DNA from 2 places in the Shewanella sp. ALD9 genome. Region 2 is predicted to be linked to the other one. Evidence: predicted binding sites of a transcription regulator. Region 2 holds the regulator's gene; the other holds the start of a gene.
What was found. Region 2 encodes MetJ, which represses methionine synthesis genes. Its sites were predicted from a motif close to TAGACGTCTAGACGTCTA; they were not measured.
Positions count from the first base shown of each region.

Region 1 (8,451 bases), on a different contig from region 2:
TTTTGAGTTAGGTCTAAATTATCGCCCAAGCAGCGAACATCGTTTTTATGTCCGCGCAAATGATAACTTCCGCTTTGCTAAAGTCGATGAACAAGCTTACACCCCGCTTGATGTACAAGGTTTGAATCCACAAACAGGTCGCTCTTATGAAGCCGGTTGGGACTTTACTACCTCGACGCAAACATTGAAAATTAATGCTTATCAACTTGAGTTAGAAGATGAGATTGTTTACGAAGGCGGTCGTACAGATGGGCCTTATGGTGGTGGTGCTAACGTAAACGCCGATGAATCTCGCCGCTTTGGTGTGAGCACTGCTTATGATGTGCAGTTATCAAATGACTGGCTGGTAGGTGCTTCGTACGACTATATTGATGCCGAGTTTACTCAAGGTGAGAACGATGGCAAAGCGTTATCTTGGGTGGCAAAACATTCAGGTAAAGCCTTCGTAAGCTATGATTTTACTGATAATTGGCAAGCGTTTGTTGAAGGTGTATACACTGGCGAGCGTTACATGGAAGGCGACAACAGTAATACCGGTGATAAGTTAGACAGTTATGTATTAACCAACTTAGCCTTAAATTATCGTCGTAATGCATGGACGGCCAGTTTGCGCGTAGATAATTTGTTAGACGAAGATTATGTTGGCACTGGTTATTACTCGGCTTATGGCAGTGGTTATTATTCTGGTACTGGTCGCTCAATTAGACTGACTGCGGGTTATCGTTTCTAGATTATCTTTTTTTAGCGAATAACCTTTCGAAAGCCAGTAAACTATTACTGGCTTTCGTTTTAATATATCGTTAAATTAATGAATAAAGTGATTTATTCTAAGAAAAGGTAATTGATGAATATGACTAATCTTGAGCAACAAGTCCTTACTCAAGTTCAAGCTATTATTGGCAATGAAGAGCAAGTCATTGGTCGTCGTGGCATATTAATTCCATTAAAAAAATCTCTGATTAACGAAGCAGATATTCGAGTCGTTATCGATATCATTTCAGCGGATCCTGCTTTGGCAGCACATTTATTGTTACGCAGTAATACCGCGCAAACAGCAGGTGTCATATCAACAAAAAGCCGTAGTGTAAAAGATGCCTTAATCCGTTTGGGCCAAGTGAACATTTATCGCTACGCGTTTTCGTTTTACCTTAAAGAAAGGCTTGATGAACTTTCTGAGCCTTACAAAAAACTGGTTCAAGGCTATTGGGCATTAAATGAAACCATTGCGGTGGATTGCATACAACTGTTACGTGAAGACAACGACATTGGTGTAGGCACTAAAATCGATGCGGATGAAATGCAAACATTAGCGTTGTTTAGTGTGTTTGGGCAGGTGATTGCGTTAACCGCTTTTGCTTATTTAAATGCTGAGTTGTCTCGACCAGTATCGTTAAAAGTATTGAAGTCGCTTATTGATAAACAACAACAGCAGTTATCGCTCGAAGCATTTGCGTCATTAGGGCTAGATGATGATTTACGCGAAGAATTTTTGATTGCACATAACTTACGCCAAACACAAAACCCTGATTCTCCAGGACTTGTGCTTCGACGCGTACTGTCTAAACGAGGTTTATTAATCAACCCGTTGTAGATTTATGCCTTCACTTGCTACCAGTTCGAGCCACTTTTGGATTAAATTTGCATTAGTGGCATCGCGACGATAGGCCCCAAACAAAGGACGTTTTAGTCCTTCTGCTCCTAATTTTACCGCAGTAAGGCTTAGCCCCTGACTCTCTCGGATAGACCAAGTTGGTAGGGTTGCTACACCATCATTACAGGCTACTCTTTGTAACAGCATAGAGGTTAAATCGCATTGCTTTTGCTCGCCAGGTTCAATACCAGCGGGCTCTAAAAAGTGTTTGTATATGTCTAAACGCGCCAAAGGCACGGGGTAACTAATTAAGGTTTGCTTTGCCAATTGCGCTGGCGTGACAAACGCTTGTGCCGCTAATGCGTGATCACTAGCAACGACTAACTTTACTTCAAAATCAAATAGATGCTGATATGCGACGCTATGTCCTGGCACAGGATCAGATGTTAGCACTATATCTAAACTCCCTGTCTCCAACGCATTGAGTGAATCAAATAAATGACGGCTCGAAATGTCAATTTGAGCTGCTGGCGCATGCTGTTTAAATTGCTCAATAACGGGCATTAACCAACGAAAACAACTGTGGCATTCAATGCCGAGCTTAAGCTGTTGGCTTTCACCTTCTAAACCGCGTTTAAGATCTGACTCGGTTGCAATCACTTTCGGTAAGATTTCTTCCGCTAAATTCAGCAGACGTGAACCTTCGTGAGTAAACGTTAACGGTTTACTTTTACGAACAAAAATAGTTGAGTTAATTCGTGTCTCTAACTCTTTTATTTGATGAGAAAGCGCCGACTGGGTTACAAACCGTTTTTTAGCTGCACCCGCTAAACTGCCACTTTCCTTTAACGCCATCAAGGTGCGAAGGTGTCTAAGCTCTATCATTTTCTCTCCACATGAATCTTGCTCAACTAGCTGATGAAATCAATTCGATTGCTTGACAGCAGAGTAACACAATAAACTTCTAGACGTCCAGACGCCTATGTAGCTTTTCTACATAAATGGCTATAAATTTTTGCTCAACGAAAAGGAAAGCAGTATGAAAATTTCAAGTTTAGGATTTCCCCGCATAGGACGTCAGCGTGAATTGAAGTTTGTTTTAGAACGTTATTGGCGCGGTGAAGCAACATTAACGGAGCTGAAAAACGTTGCCAGTGAATTAAAACGCACTCATTGGCAGTGGCAAGCAGATGCGGGTGTTGAATTACTGCCAGTAGGGGATTTTGCTTATTATGACCAGGTGCTAACCCTGAGCGCGACCTTAAATGTGATCCCCGATCGTCATCGGGCCACTCAAGCTGATGGCAGCCCAGCCGCTGTCGATATTGACACCTTATTTCGCGTGGCTCGTGGCCGTTCGCAAAGCGGTCAACATGCGTGTGCGGCAGAAATGACCAAGTTTTTTAATACTAACTACCATTACCAAGTGCCAGAACTAAGCGCTGATCAAACATTTGAGATTGCCTTCGAACAATTGTTTGATGAAGTCACAGAAGCACAGCAATTAGGTCATCAAGCAAAACCTGTGCTGCTCGGTCCGGTGACGTATTTATACTTATCTAAAAGCCTTTCTGAGTTTAATAAGTTGACGTTGTTACCGCAGTTATTGGTTGCCTATCAACAAATTTTGTCTCGTTTTGCTGCCCAAGGTGTGAGTTGGGTACAGCTTGATGAACCGGTATTAGCGGCAGACTTAACCGATGAGTGGCAGCAAGCCATTAGCCACAGTTATCAAACGTTAGCGCAACAAAAGCCAGCATCATTAAAGGTTTTACTCGCCAGTTATTACGGTTCTATTGCCCATCATCAAGCATTGGTGAGTGCATTACCGGTTGAGGGGCTACATCTTGATTTAGTCACCGCGCCAGAACAGCTTGATGTGTTTGTTAATGCTTTAGGCGTTCAGCAGGTACTTTCTGTTGGGGTGGTTAATGGCCGTAATGTGTGGGCTGCTGATGTTGATGTGATTGCACAGAAGGTAACCGAGTTAGCGACCATGTTAGGCGATCGTTTGTGGATTGCACCTTCATGTTCATTGTTGCATTGTCCTGTGGATGTCGAGGTTGAAAGACAATTAATTACGCCATTACTTGGCCAATTAGCTTTTGCGAAACAAAAATTATTTGAACTTAACGAAATTCATCAATTAATCGTTGAGCAAGGTTCAGCAACTAGCCAAGCGATTATTGATCGTTGCCAGCAACGCCGCTTGGCAAAAGCTGCCGCAGCTAATCAGCAGGTTGTAGAACGTGTGTCGCAGCTAACCGCTGATGATTTTGAACGTAACAGTCCATTTGCCCGCCGTATCATTGCCCAACAACAAAAGTTAGCGCTGCCATTATTACCCACAACCACCATAGGTTCATTTCCGCAAACGCCAGCTATTCGGGGTTTACGCAGTCGCTGGCGTAAAGGCGAAATCAATGACAATGATTACCGTTCACAGCTTGAGCAAGTCACTCAAGACACCATTTCTCGTCAACTTAAACTGGGTATCGACGTGCTAGTTCACGGCGAAGCTGAGCGTAATGACATGGTGGAGTATTTTGGTGAACAATTAGAGGGCGTTGGGTTTACTCAATTTGGTTGGGTGCAAAGTTATGGTTCTCGTTGCGTTAAGCCGCCGTTAATTTATGGCGATGTGTCTCGCCCCAAACCAATGACGGTCGACTGGGCTACCTATGCGCAAAGCTTAACCGACAAGCCTGTTAAGGGCATGCTAACGGGTCCGGTGACCATTTTACATTGGTCGTTCGCTCGTGAAGATATTCCACGTAAAGATATTGCTAACCAACTTGCATTAGCAGTACGTGACGAAGTGGTTGATTTAGAGAAAGCGGGTATTGGCATTATTCAAATTGATGAACCTGCATTTCGTGAAGGTTTACCGATTAAACAAAGCCAATGGGCAGATTATTTAACCTGGGCGGTGGATGCGTTTAAGTTATCGGCTGCAGGTGTTGAAGATGCAACTCAAATCCATACACACATGTGTTACAGCGAGTTCAATGACACCATTAATGCCATAGCGGCGATGGATGCTGATGTTATCACCATTGAGACGTCACGTTCGCGTATGGAGCTACTGAGTGCCTTTGAAGATTTTCATTATCCTAATGAAATTGGTCCCGGTGTGTATGACATTCATTCGCCAAATATTCCAACCGTTGATGAAATGGTCGACTTAATAACTAAAGCGTCGCAAAAAGTGCCGGTGAAACAGTTATGGGTTAATCCTGATTGTGGTTTAAAAACCCGTACCTGGGATGAAGTTGAGCCCGCGCTGCGGAATATGATTGAAGCGACTAAAGTGCTTCGACGTCGGTTCTAATTGGGATGAACTCGTTATAGATAACATTGATTTAAATGAAAATAATTTATCAATATTAGCTGGCAGACATGGCGAAGCCAAATGTAGACTTGGCAATTGTATGTAGTTGTATGTAGTTGTATGAAGTTGTATGAAGTTGTATGAAGTTGTATGAAGTTGAATTTGGTTGTTCTCTGTTGAGAGTAGTTGAAAAAAACTTATCTTAGGGAAAAACGGTGTGAGCCCCCCGGATTCAACGGCTTACCGTTATCTGTTTATTATTCAACGATACTGCGGTGAATAGCGCTATTGTTTACTACACTGAAACTAAAGATGTGCAGTTAACAATAGGAGCTATTATGAGTCACACTTATAAAGTCATTGAACTCGTGGGATCATCACCAATAAGTTCAGATGAGGCGGTCAAAAATGCGATTGCAGAAGCCAATAAAAGTTTACTACATTTGCGTTGGTTTCAAGTTATCGAAACTCGTGGTCATTTAGAAGAAGGCCTAATTGCTCATTGGCAAGTGACCATTAAAGTGGGTTTTACCTTAGACTCTAATGCCTAATGCTTATTTTGTTTATGCGTCTCTTGGTAAACCCTTTTGTATTGATCTGATCACTCGTTGAGTTTTACGTGAAAGCGCCGACTGTGGCGCTTTTTGTATTTGTTGAACTAATGCCCATTCAATATGCTCAAGTACCATATCATCCACTTCTTCACTGTGTTTACGTTGCTCTAACGCATTAATAATGGCCGGATTAGCAGGGGCATTACCTAATGCAATCGCGATATTACGTAACCAACGTTTATGACCAATTCGTCGAATCGCACTGCCTTCTGTTTGGCTGAGAAAATAAGGTTCAGACCAAGCAAATAGAGTCAGTAAATCGGGTTGAATAAGCGCACTGCGAGTATGAAAATCAGTTTCTTTTGTCAGTGGTGCTTTAGCATTGACTGGGCACACTAGCTGGCAGTCATCACAGCCATAAATACGATTGCCTATAAGCGGGCGAAACTCTTCTGGGATAGCGCCCTGTAATTCAATGGTCAAGTAAGAAATACAGCGTCTTGCATCGACAACATAGGGCTCGACAATCGCATCAGTTGGGCATGACTTTATGCAGGCTACGCAAGTGTTGCAGCCTTCTTCAATCGGGATATCTAACGGTAACGGTAAGTTAATGAGTAACTCGCCAAGAAAAAACCAGCTGCCTGCATCTGGGTGTAAAATTAACGAGTGTTTGCCTTTCCAGCCTAGTCCGGCTTTATCGGCTAATGGACGTTCTAAAATAGGTGCAGAATCCACAAAAGGTCTAAAATCAGTCGTATCAAAGTCGAGCTGTTGGCAATACTGGTTAATTTTATCGCCGAGCTTTTTAAGCCGTTGTCGGATGAGTTTATGGTAATCACGTCCACCCGCATAACGAGAGATATAACCAAGATTTGGGTCGGTTAAATTACTGGCAAAGCCAGCGTCAGGCGGTAAATAGTCCATCCGAGCACAAATCACTCTAATGGTTCCGGGATGTAACTCAGCGGGTCTAGCACGCATCATTCCGTGATTAGCCATGTAAGCCATCTCACCGTGATAACCTTTATCTAACCAGTCTTGTAATGCTGCCTCATGCTGAGTTAAGTCGACATCAGCAACACCAATATGAGCAAAGCCAAGTTCTTTACCCCAAAGCTTGATTTGCCTATTGAGCACATCAAGTTGAACCGCGGTCAATGGACAGGGCTCGGGGATTGAATTGATCTCAAGATCGGTAATTGGATCAGGCGTTAATACTGCGGTCGTTGTTGTCATAACACTATCATTGAGTAAACACGCTAAAATTATACGCGTTTTACTCAGCTTTGACACAATTTCGACCAGCAGCTTTGGCTGAATAGAGTGCTTTGTCCGCTTTTAGCAACAACGGAGATAACTCTGTTTCATTACTATAACTCGCCACTCCAGCACTGATGGTTTGATGTAAGTTCGGCGAAATCTGAGTCCAGTCGTAATCAGCAATGGTCTCAATTAACCGATTAGCGATTTCAATGGCTTTCGCTTTGTCGATATTAGGTAATAAAATCAAAAACTCTTCACCACCAACACGTCCAACAACATCGGTATCGCGCATCATACTAGTACTAATAGAGGCCAGTTTTACCAGTACTTTATCGCCCATGTCGTGGCCTAAAGTGTCGTTAACGATTTTAAAGTGGTCGGCATCAAAAGAGATGATTGAAAAAGGTTTACCCGACTGTTGTGATGATTTCAGGAAATAATTGCCTTGAGAATAGGTGTCACGTCTATTGGAGAGCTTAGTGAGCTCATCAGTTAGGGCTAAACGTCTAAAGAGCTGTTTTCGCATGACTTGCTTGTAAGCAAACATTGATACGATAATTAAAATAATCGCAACTAAGATTATAATGATGATTTGCATGCTTTCGTTACGCTGTAAAATCTGTAACTGTTGTTCTTTATCTTTGTCGCGTTGTATTAACCATTCGTTTTCGGTTTGAATTTTGTTGGTGTTAAAGCGCGCTTGCATTTCTGAGTTGCGATCAGACATATTTTGCTTATCAAGTGCCATGTGCATTTTAATAAATTTTTGTAATGTTTTTAATGCGTTTTCAATATCACCTTTAGCTTGGTAGATATCGCTTTTGAGATAGATGTTTTCATTTTCACCGCGTTCATTGCCACCACGGTTAAAATCAATTGATGCAAGCTGACTGTATTCAAGTGCCTTATCTAATTCATTTTTAGCTAAATATACTTGTGCTAGGTATAACATTAATGAGCTATGCGGCCCATCATGACTGACTGGGATTTCTTTTTCTGCTTCCTTTAACAGCACTAGTGCTTCATCTATTTTATCTAGCTTAATCAGATTACCTGCAATATTGGTTTTGGCATCTGCAATCGCAACGTTATCTTTTTGGGTTTTCCAGAAGGCGAGCGACTGTTTAAATCGAGCTGTAGACTCATCGATACGTCCAAGCTCTAAAAGTGAAAATGCGATCTGATTATTGATGTTATCAGCTTCTATTTGTTGATTGGCCTTAAGGTAAGCTTGTTCAAGTTTTATTTGGTATTTAAGAGCGGTTTCAGCATCACCAAAACGCCGATAACTTGCAGCAAGTTCACTCAAGTTATCATTTGCCCAATAAGTTAAATTAAGATTTTCATACAATTGTTGCGATGTAATTAAATCTTCTAATGCAGATGAATAGTTGCCTTGATAGGACAGCATTGCCCCTCGAATGCTGCGGCCGTCAGCGATAAGTCGAGGATCTTCAAGTTCGTATGCATTATTTATTGCATTAGAAAGATCGTCCAGAGCTTCGTCTAATTGCCCTGAAAACTGTTTGTAATAGCCCAAACATAATAATAAATCGGTATGAATTGCGGATGGATAGGGTTCTGAATATATCAGCAGTTGCTGCTCTGCATATTTAATGGCGTTGGTAAGTTCACTCTCTGTAGTAGAAGGCTGGTTCCAGCAGTTTAAACGGACATAGAGTTTTTGACGGATCTCATCGTCAGAGGCA
Region 1 is NZ_PJCD01000002.1:447,184-455,634, reverse strand. Features, by position in the region: gene CXF88_RS05490 (TonB-dependent receptor) at 1-730, shown strand, start outside; gene CXF88_RS05485 (HDOD domain-containing protein) at 851-1,591, shown strand; gene CXF88_RS05480 (LysR family transcriptional regulator) at 1,574-2,476, opposite strand; gene metE (5-methyltetrahydropteroyltriglutamate--homocysteine S-methyltransferase) at 2,631-4,922, shown strand; gene CXF88_RS05470 (dodecin) at 5,261-5,473, shown strand; gene queG (tRNA epoxyqueuosine(34) reductase QueG) at 5,486-6,715, opposite strand; gene CXF88_RS05460 (diguanylate cyclase) at 6,756-8,451, opposite strand, start outside.
Region 1: a site for MetJ is predicted at 2,549-2,566, ahead of metE (5-methyltetrahydropteroyltriglutamate--homocysteine S-methyltransferase). Genes of this name have one in related genera too.

Region 2 (8,451 bases):
CGCCTTCATCGGCTACCAAAATAGAGCACGCATCGACATGAGTCGCAGCTACGCCCATTTCTCGTAACAAAGCGGCCATTAAGCGCGCCGACCAACGTTCACCAAAACTCACCACTTGGTTTAATTGGTAATCGTTACGTTGCTCTAAAGATAATAAGCTGACTAACTGAGATTTGTCGGTAGACAAACGTTCGCGTAAATCACGCGCTTGCTCGTTTGATAATAATTGTTCAATTAACGTCTGCTGGTAACTGATCAGAATTTGCAGCTCTTCTTGCCACAACTGACCGCTGTCACGCAGGCTCAATAATTTGTATAAGAAGTTAGTCGTTTTTCCGGCGGCGGATACCACAACTAAATCATCACTCTGACCATGCGTAAGTAGAATATGTGCAACACGGCGATAGCAATCTGCATCCGCTAAACTTGAACCACCAAACTTATGTAAATGACTTCGCGTCATTACTGACTCCTTAAACAACTACGACTTTTGTTGCGACTGCTAGACTTCTATTTTGAAACCAATAGTGTTGCAAGTGCATGTTTTGCTATTTTACCCAATTTGGTCGAAACCACAGCTAACTTAAACTCGAATTAAGCTGATTTTATCGCGGCAACAGCTGCTAGGCCTGCTTGAATATCGGCCAAGAGGTCATCTGCATCTTCAATACCGACAGATAGTCTCAATAAAGTCTCTTTAATACCAGCCTCTTGCCTTGCTTGTGGGTCCATTGCTCTATGGGTCATAGTGGCCGGAACGGCGACTAAACTTTCCACTCCGCCTAAACTTTCGGCAACACTAAACAACGACAGCGCCTTTAAAAATGCCACCACTTCCGCTTCGCCGCCGATTAACTCAAAACTTAACATAGCGCCAAAGCCTTGTTGTTGTTTTGCCGCAATTTCGTGACCTGGATGGTCTTTTAAACCCGGATAATACACCTTGGCCACCACATCACTGGCGCTGAGTAACTCAACAATCTTTTGTGCATTACGTTGATGCTCACGAATTCGTACCGCTAAAGTACGTAAGCCTCGGAGGGTTAAATAACTGTCAAATGCTGACCCCGTAAGCCCAAGAGTATTTGACCACCAATGTAACAACTCACCCACTTGAGGATCTTTAGCCACTACAGCCCCACCGACCACATCGCTATGACCATTGATGTATTTGGTGGTTGAGTGAATCACAATGTCTGCACCTAATAATAATGGCTGCTGTAATATTGGTGATAAAAAGGTGTTATCGACTGTCACTAGCGCGCCAACGTCATGGCAAGCGATACTAATGGCATTAATGTCTACCACCCGCAATAAAGGATTCGATGGCGTTTCTAACCACACCATTTTCGGTTTTTGAGCTATCGCTTTGCTCAGCGCTTGCGCATCAGTTTGATCAACAACCAATAACTTAAATTGGCCTTTTTTGGCCAAGTTAGTAAATAAGCGGTAACTGCCACCATAACAATCGTGCGGCACAACCAATAAATCCTCTGGGCCAAGTAAGCTAGTCACCAATGTAATCGCCGCCATGCCGGTACATGTCACCACGCCGGTAGCACCTTGCTCGAGTTTGGCGAGTGCGTCACCTAAAATACATCGAGTAGGATTACCCGAACGACTGTAATCAAACTCGCGCGGATTATTGTGGCCATCGAATGAATAATTGGTCGATAAATAAATCGGTGGCACGATAGCACCATGTTGTGTGTCTGTTTCAATACCTTGGCGAACGGCCAATGTGGCGTTTTGATGCTTAGTCATGGTAACTCCTAAAATTTCACAAACACACAAAGAGATGTCTAGACGTCCAAATTTACCTAAGAGATCCCCATCCGTCAACTTAAATAGACGTTTAGACGTCTAAACATCAAGAAATCTATTTGCAATCGGGATTAAATAGTAGCAATAATTTGACTAGAGATTGTAACGGTTTAAAATCTGCAGCGTATTTATCGTTAAGGGTAAGTTAATGACTGAGTGGAATGGCGAATATATCAGCCCATATGCCGAGCACGGCAAAAAAAATGAACAAGTAAAAAAAATTACGGTTTCTATCCCTTTAAAAGTATTAAAAGTACTGACGGATGAGCGGACGCGTCGCCAGATAAATAATCTGCGCCATGCAACTAACAGTGAACTGCTATGCGAAGCATTTTTGCATGCGTACACAGGTCAACCATTACCTTATGACGGTGATCTATCAAAAGATCAGCCTGATAGCATTCCAAGTGAAGCGAAAAAGTTAATGGATGATATGGGTATCGAGTGGGAAGAGCTCGAATAATTCACTGATTAGTCAATACCTCACAGACTTTGAAACGACCCTAATAAGAAGTCGTCATGTTTTTAAAGAGAACTTATGATGTCATTTATCGATCCAACGACCTTGATACTGGCATCGATTATCGTGTTTTTTGGCGCGCTAACCCAAAGCTTAATTGGCTTTGGGTTAGCCGTTGTTGCTAGCCCGCTGCTGTATATTGTTAATCCTCAATTAGTTCCTGTTCCTATTATTGTTATGGGCTTTGCCATTTCTGCAATGACCTTATTTAGAGAACGCGGTCATCTACAATTTAATGGTTTGCAATATGCCTTACTCGGGCGGATCCCTGGGGGGTTTTTAGGCGCTGGATTATTGCTGTTTGCCCCACAAGCCATACTAGGCTTAGTGATTGCAGGCATTGTGTTTATTGCTGTTATTCTTAGCATCTTTCGCTTTACCGCCCCTATTAATCGCCTCAGTTTATTTATCGCTGGGGTATTTTCAGGCATATTTGGCAATATCGCTGCTATCGGTGGTCCACCAATGGCCATTTTGCTTGCAGGCCAAGACCCAGGTCAGTTTAGAGCGGCATTATCTGCCTTTTTCGTGTTTAGCTCATTAATTGCCTTAGCTATTCTAACCATCGTCGGCTTAGTTGAAGTGAAGCATTTATGGCTATCACTGCTATTATTGCCTTCAGTCGTTGCTGGTTATCTTGTCTCAGGTAGATTAATTGGCCGCGTTGATAAAGATAAAACCCGCATAGTCACCTTAGTGTTATGTAGTATTAGTGCCACTGTGTTAGTGATTATGTCGACCAACACGTTAATGAGCTAATCAGCTATTCTGTACCTGTAAACAAAACCAGCCATCAATGGGCTTGTTCGCTAATAATGATTAAAATCTTCCCCTTCTATTTATCAAGCAGTCTATTTCTCACCTAAAAACGCCATCAATAAGTATCAAAAAAACCACTTTTATCTCCTCTAGCAAAATCCTCATCTTGGCGCAATAGATCCACATCACACTAGTTCATTAGATTTCTTTCAATTAACTTTTTTTCAATTAGATTTTTCTCATGGATATGATCTACTTCAAATTAACACTACTCACTTTTAGGTAACATTGTTTACAGCAAATAAATAATTAAATGCTGTTAATGCACAACCCTAATAAGCCCGACAGAGGACAAAATGATGAACACTTACATTAAAGTTGGTATCGCAGTTGCTATGGCATTATCACTTGGCACCCAAGTGATGGCCGCAGATGGTGGTAATCCTAAAAAAGGTAAGCACCTGTACAAAAAAGAATGTAAAGCCTGCCACAGCGCTAACAGTGAAGGTCCTGAATTAACCCCAATGACCAAAACCATGAGCCAATGGGATCGTTTCTTTACTCGTGATAAGCACAAAGCTAAACCTGCCGTTTTTGAAGCCTTATCAGAAAAAGACATAAAAGATATTCAACAGTTTTTATATGACCACGCCGCCGATTCAGACCAACCAGCTACTTGCGGCTAAATCATCAATGCTGAGTATCTTTTCGTTCTAAACGAAACATCAGCCAATAAACCAAACGAAAAAACTGTGAGGCTTAGCCTCAGGGATCCTGACACAAAAAATTTGCCAAATTGACCTTGTTATTTGGCAAATAAAGGGGAGAAAGACCATGAGAACTCTCATCTCAATATTAGTGGCTAACGCGCTCTTTATGAGCGGCGCAAGCCTAGCAGCAGATACCGATGCACAAAAGATTGCCGATCTTAAACAACAACTGACTACTATTAATGAAGATCTTGATTACTTAAATTCACGAGTTGACAAAACCGAGCGTCACACAGCCTTAGACAGAATAGCCATTACGGGTGATTTTAGAACCAAAGCACATTCATTACATTATCAAAACGTCACTTGGAACCCAGCCATGAACGTTAACTTTTCTGACTTTGGCGCTAAAGCCATGTCAGGAGTATTTGGCGATCCAAACAGTGCTACCTCACCGTTAGGCCAAATGATGATGGCAAACCCTGATTTAGCCAGCGCGTTTCAAAGCGGTATGCTTCAAGGCGTTATGCCAATGCTGTTGGGCCAAAAAACCCAACAGGACATTGATAACGATATATTTTACACCACGCGCTTACGCCTAAACATTGACGCTAAAGTGTGGGATAACGTCAGCTTTGCAGGACGTTTAACCATGTTTAAGAGCTGGGGAGACTCTGCTGGAGTTAAAGTATTCGACTCATGGAACTCATTCACCATGGACGGCACCAGTAGCGGTAGCACCAGTGGTGATGAGTTAAAAGTAGAGCGCGCCTATTTTAATTGGAAAGACATTAATGGTAGTGGCACTTACCTTTCTATTGGACGTCGCCCTTCAACGTACGGTCCACCAAATCATTATCGTGAAAATGAACTCAGAGGCGGCACGCCATCAGGTCACTTAGTCAATTTCAACTTCGATGGTCTGACCTTAGGTTACAACTTGGGTGATATTACCGGTATTGAAGGCCAAACAGTACGTTTTTGCTATGGCCAAGGCTTTGAATCACAGTACGGCAATGGCGAATTGTTTGGTGACATCATCACTAAAGATACCCACCTCGGCGGGTTTAATATCGACGTGATTAATGACGGTAACCATTTCTTACAGTTCACTTTATTCGGTGCTAAAGATGTCAATGATGGCTTTACGGGCACCATGGCATTCCCTACTCAACTGGCGGGTATCTTTGCCCCAACCATGTATCAAGACATGCAAAAATTCGACAACTTTAACTTCGTCACCCGCGTACAACCAAGCGGTGTCATTGGTGATATGTACTTAGGTGGCCTAGGTTATGCCTATGAAACCGATGACGACCTGAAAATGTTTGCCTCATTAGGATGGACTCGTGCTGAACCTAACGGCAATGCTGGTTTGTTCGGTGGCATGTTAAGCGATGCAGTATTTGAAGCAGAGTTGAACAGCACTGGTACTGAAATCATTATGGTGCCAAAAGAAACCGTTGATAGCGACACCAAAGATGGTTACGGCATTTATGTGGGCATGCAAATTCCTGCACCATACGGCAAATTTGGTTTGGAATATAACTACGGTTCTAAATACTGGAGTCCCTTCACCCAAGCACAAGACGACCCAATCGGCAGTAAGTTAGCCACTCGCGGCCACGTTGCCGAAGCTTATTATATCTTTGATATTAATCCAAAAATGTTTATCAAGTTAGCCGGTTTATATTACGACTATGAATATACCGGAAGTGGCTCACCAGTAGGTGCACCGATGAAGGTTGACGATGTGATTGCCGGTAGCGCGTACTCAATGTTGCCCGTTGTTGACACCGCCTATGACGTCAATGCCTCACTGACTGTTAACTTCTAACGCTAACTTAACCTTCTAACTTGGCCCCCCTGAGCACAAGCTCAGGGGTAAGGACAAATATCATGAAACTATTATCAGCACTGGCTGTATTACTGTTATTAAGCAGTAGCGCACAGGCTGCCTTTAACCACAAAGAGGCGCTGAAAGGGCCTTTTGCTAATGGCCCTGAAGTGACGACACAATGCTTAACCTGCCATAAAGAACATGCTGAAGAGTTTATGAAATCTTCACATTGGACTTGGGAGTTAGAGCAAAAACTACCTGACCGCACAGTGATGCGTGGTAAAAAGAACAGTATTAACAACTTTTGTGTATCGATATCGGGTAACGAACCGCGTTGTACCAGTTGTCATGCCGGTTATGGTTGGAAAGATTCTACATTCGACTTTAAAGACATGACCAAAGTCGATTGCTTAGTCTGTCACGACACCACAGGAACTTACATTAAAGATCCTGCGGGCGCAGGCGAGGCCTTAGCAAGAGTCAATTTAGCCAATGTTGCCCAAAATGTAGGTGCACCCGTGCGTGACAATTGCGGCAGTTGCCACTTTTACGGTGGCGGCGGTGATGCGGTTAAACACGGCGATTTAGACTCATCAATGTCTTATCCAGACAAAGCGACCGATGTCCACATGGACACCGATGGCAATGACTTCCAGTGTCAAACTTGTCACGTTACTGAAAATCATCAAATTACCGGTAACTCGATGGGCGTATCACCTGGTGGTGAAAACAAAATTGGTTGTGTAAATTGCCATGATGCTGCGCCTCACAAAAATAAAAAGCTCAATACACACACAGCAACTGTAGCGTGTCAGACTTGTCACATACCATCATTTGCTAAAAATGAACCCACCAAAATGCGTTGGGATTGGTCAAAAGCAGGTCAAGATCTTCCTGAAACAACAGACCAATACGGCAAGCACACCTTTATGAAAAAGAAAGGCAGCTTTATTTGGCAAAAAGACGTTAAACCACAATATGCCTGGTTTAATGGCCGCGCCGATGCGTATATGGCTGGCGATAAAATGGACCCAACTAAAACGGTTAAATTAGCTTATCCATTAGGTGATATTCGCGACCCTAAAGCTAAAATCTACCCATTTAAAGTGCACACGGGTAAGCAAATCTATGATACTAAACTCAATATTCTAATAACCCCTAAAACGTACGGTGAAGGTGGCTACTGGGATAAGTTTGATTGGGACTTAGCAGCCAAATTAGGCATGGAAGCTAACCCAACCATGATAGAGAAAGGACTTAAATACAGTGGCCAGCATGGTTTTGTTGAAACTGAGATGTGGTGGCGCATCAACCACATGGTGTCACCAAAAGACAAGGCACTACAGTGTAATGACTGCCACAACAAAGGCGAGCGTTTAGACTGGAAAGCCCTTGGTTATGATGGCGACCCAATGAAAAATCGTAAAAGTATTAAACACACAAAAGCTGACTAATACTCAGATAAGCTCACTGCAACAGCAATAAGCTGATACAAAAAAACCGCTATCGACTTTACGATGGCGGTTTTTTTATTCGCTAAATAACCAACTAAAAATCTAAACCTTGGCATTGAAAATCTTGTTCAATAGCACTGATGGGATCGGTAAAGCGCAACCGTTTAGCCAACAACTGCAACGGCTTATCAAAGTTATCCGGCCCTTTAGGCTGTAACACTGGATAAAAGCGGTCGTGTAAAATCGGCATGCCTAAACTTTGCATGTGTACACGTAATTGATGAGTTTTACCGGTAATCGGACTTAACTCAAATAAGCCAAAACCATTTTTTACCGCCACTAAACTGATTTCAGAATGACTATTCGCCTCGCCTTCAACCACCTGCATGGTAAAGCTTGGATTTGCCGCCACAATACGATTTTGAACCGTCCAATGAATAGGAAGCGTACAAGTATTATCGGCTAATTCACTCACCAACCTAGGCGTTAATTTAGCGATGGCCTGATAATCTTTAGTGATATTGTCATCTAAGAATAGCTGATGATATGCATGGCGTGTTTGCGGATTGAGCGTCATTAACATCACCCCAGCCGTGTCTTTATCGAGCCTATGTGCTGGGGCGACCGTATCAATTTGAGTCGCGATACGTAATCGATGCACTAAACATTCATTGACGTAATTTCCGCCTGGGGTAACAGGTAAAAAATGCGGTTTATAAACCACAATGGTATCAAGATCTTGATACAACACCAGCTCAGCAAAAGGCACTTTCGTTTCGGCCAGCACTTCGCGGTAATAATACACTTTGGCAGTGGCTTGATAGACACTGTCTGCGGTAATTAACTCACCATTTTGCCAATGAACTTTGCCATCTTTGATCCGTTGCTGCCACACACTGGCATCGATTTGCTTAAAATGATCGACCAAAAACTCAACTACTGTGTGGTATTGCTTACCTGCTAATTCATTAGCACGCGGCAACACAATATACGAAGGTTGAGCGGCAATGGCAGCGCTTGGTGTTTGGGAAGAGGATTGAGGATGATCCGCAGTGTAGTTTGATGAATTAGGCATAAACAACTTGGCTATATAAAGATGAAGGTAAGGTTCAAACGAGAAGGTATCTTATCAGGCTAGGTTTAAAATGTATCTTGATTACTTGATACCGATAACACAATATTGCGCTTATACATCCACGTGAGATTTTAGTAATTGCAGCACAAAATCCATGGTTTTATGGCAATTAGGTTGTTCAACTAAAATCAGCTTATCACGGTTATACATAGGTAAAACCTCTAACCAACGCTGACTCACCCAAGCGGCATCTTCTAAATGTGTTTGTG
Region 2 is NZ_PJCD01000001.1:428,594-437,044, reverse strand. Features, by position in the region: gene CXF88_RS02040 (bifunctional aspartate kinase/homoserine dehydrogenase II) at 1-463, opposite strand, end outside; gene metB (cystathionine gamma-synthase) at 595-1,764, opposite strand; gene metJ (met regulon transcriptional regulator MetJ) at 1,973-2,287, shown strand; gene CXF88_RS02025 (sulfite exporter TauE/SafE family protein) at 2,363-3,103, shown strand; gene CXF88_RS02020 (cytochrome c) at 3,460-3,789, shown strand; gene CXF88_RS02015 (DUF3373 domain-containing protein) at 3,938-5,650, shown strand; gene CXF88_RS02010 (tetrathionate reductase family octaheme c-type cytochrome) at 5,713-7,107, shown strand; gene CXF88_RS02005 (pseudouridine synthase) at 7,202-8,182, opposite strand; gene CXF88_RS02000 (LON peptidase substrate-binding domain-containing protein) at 8,294-8,451, opposite strand, start outside.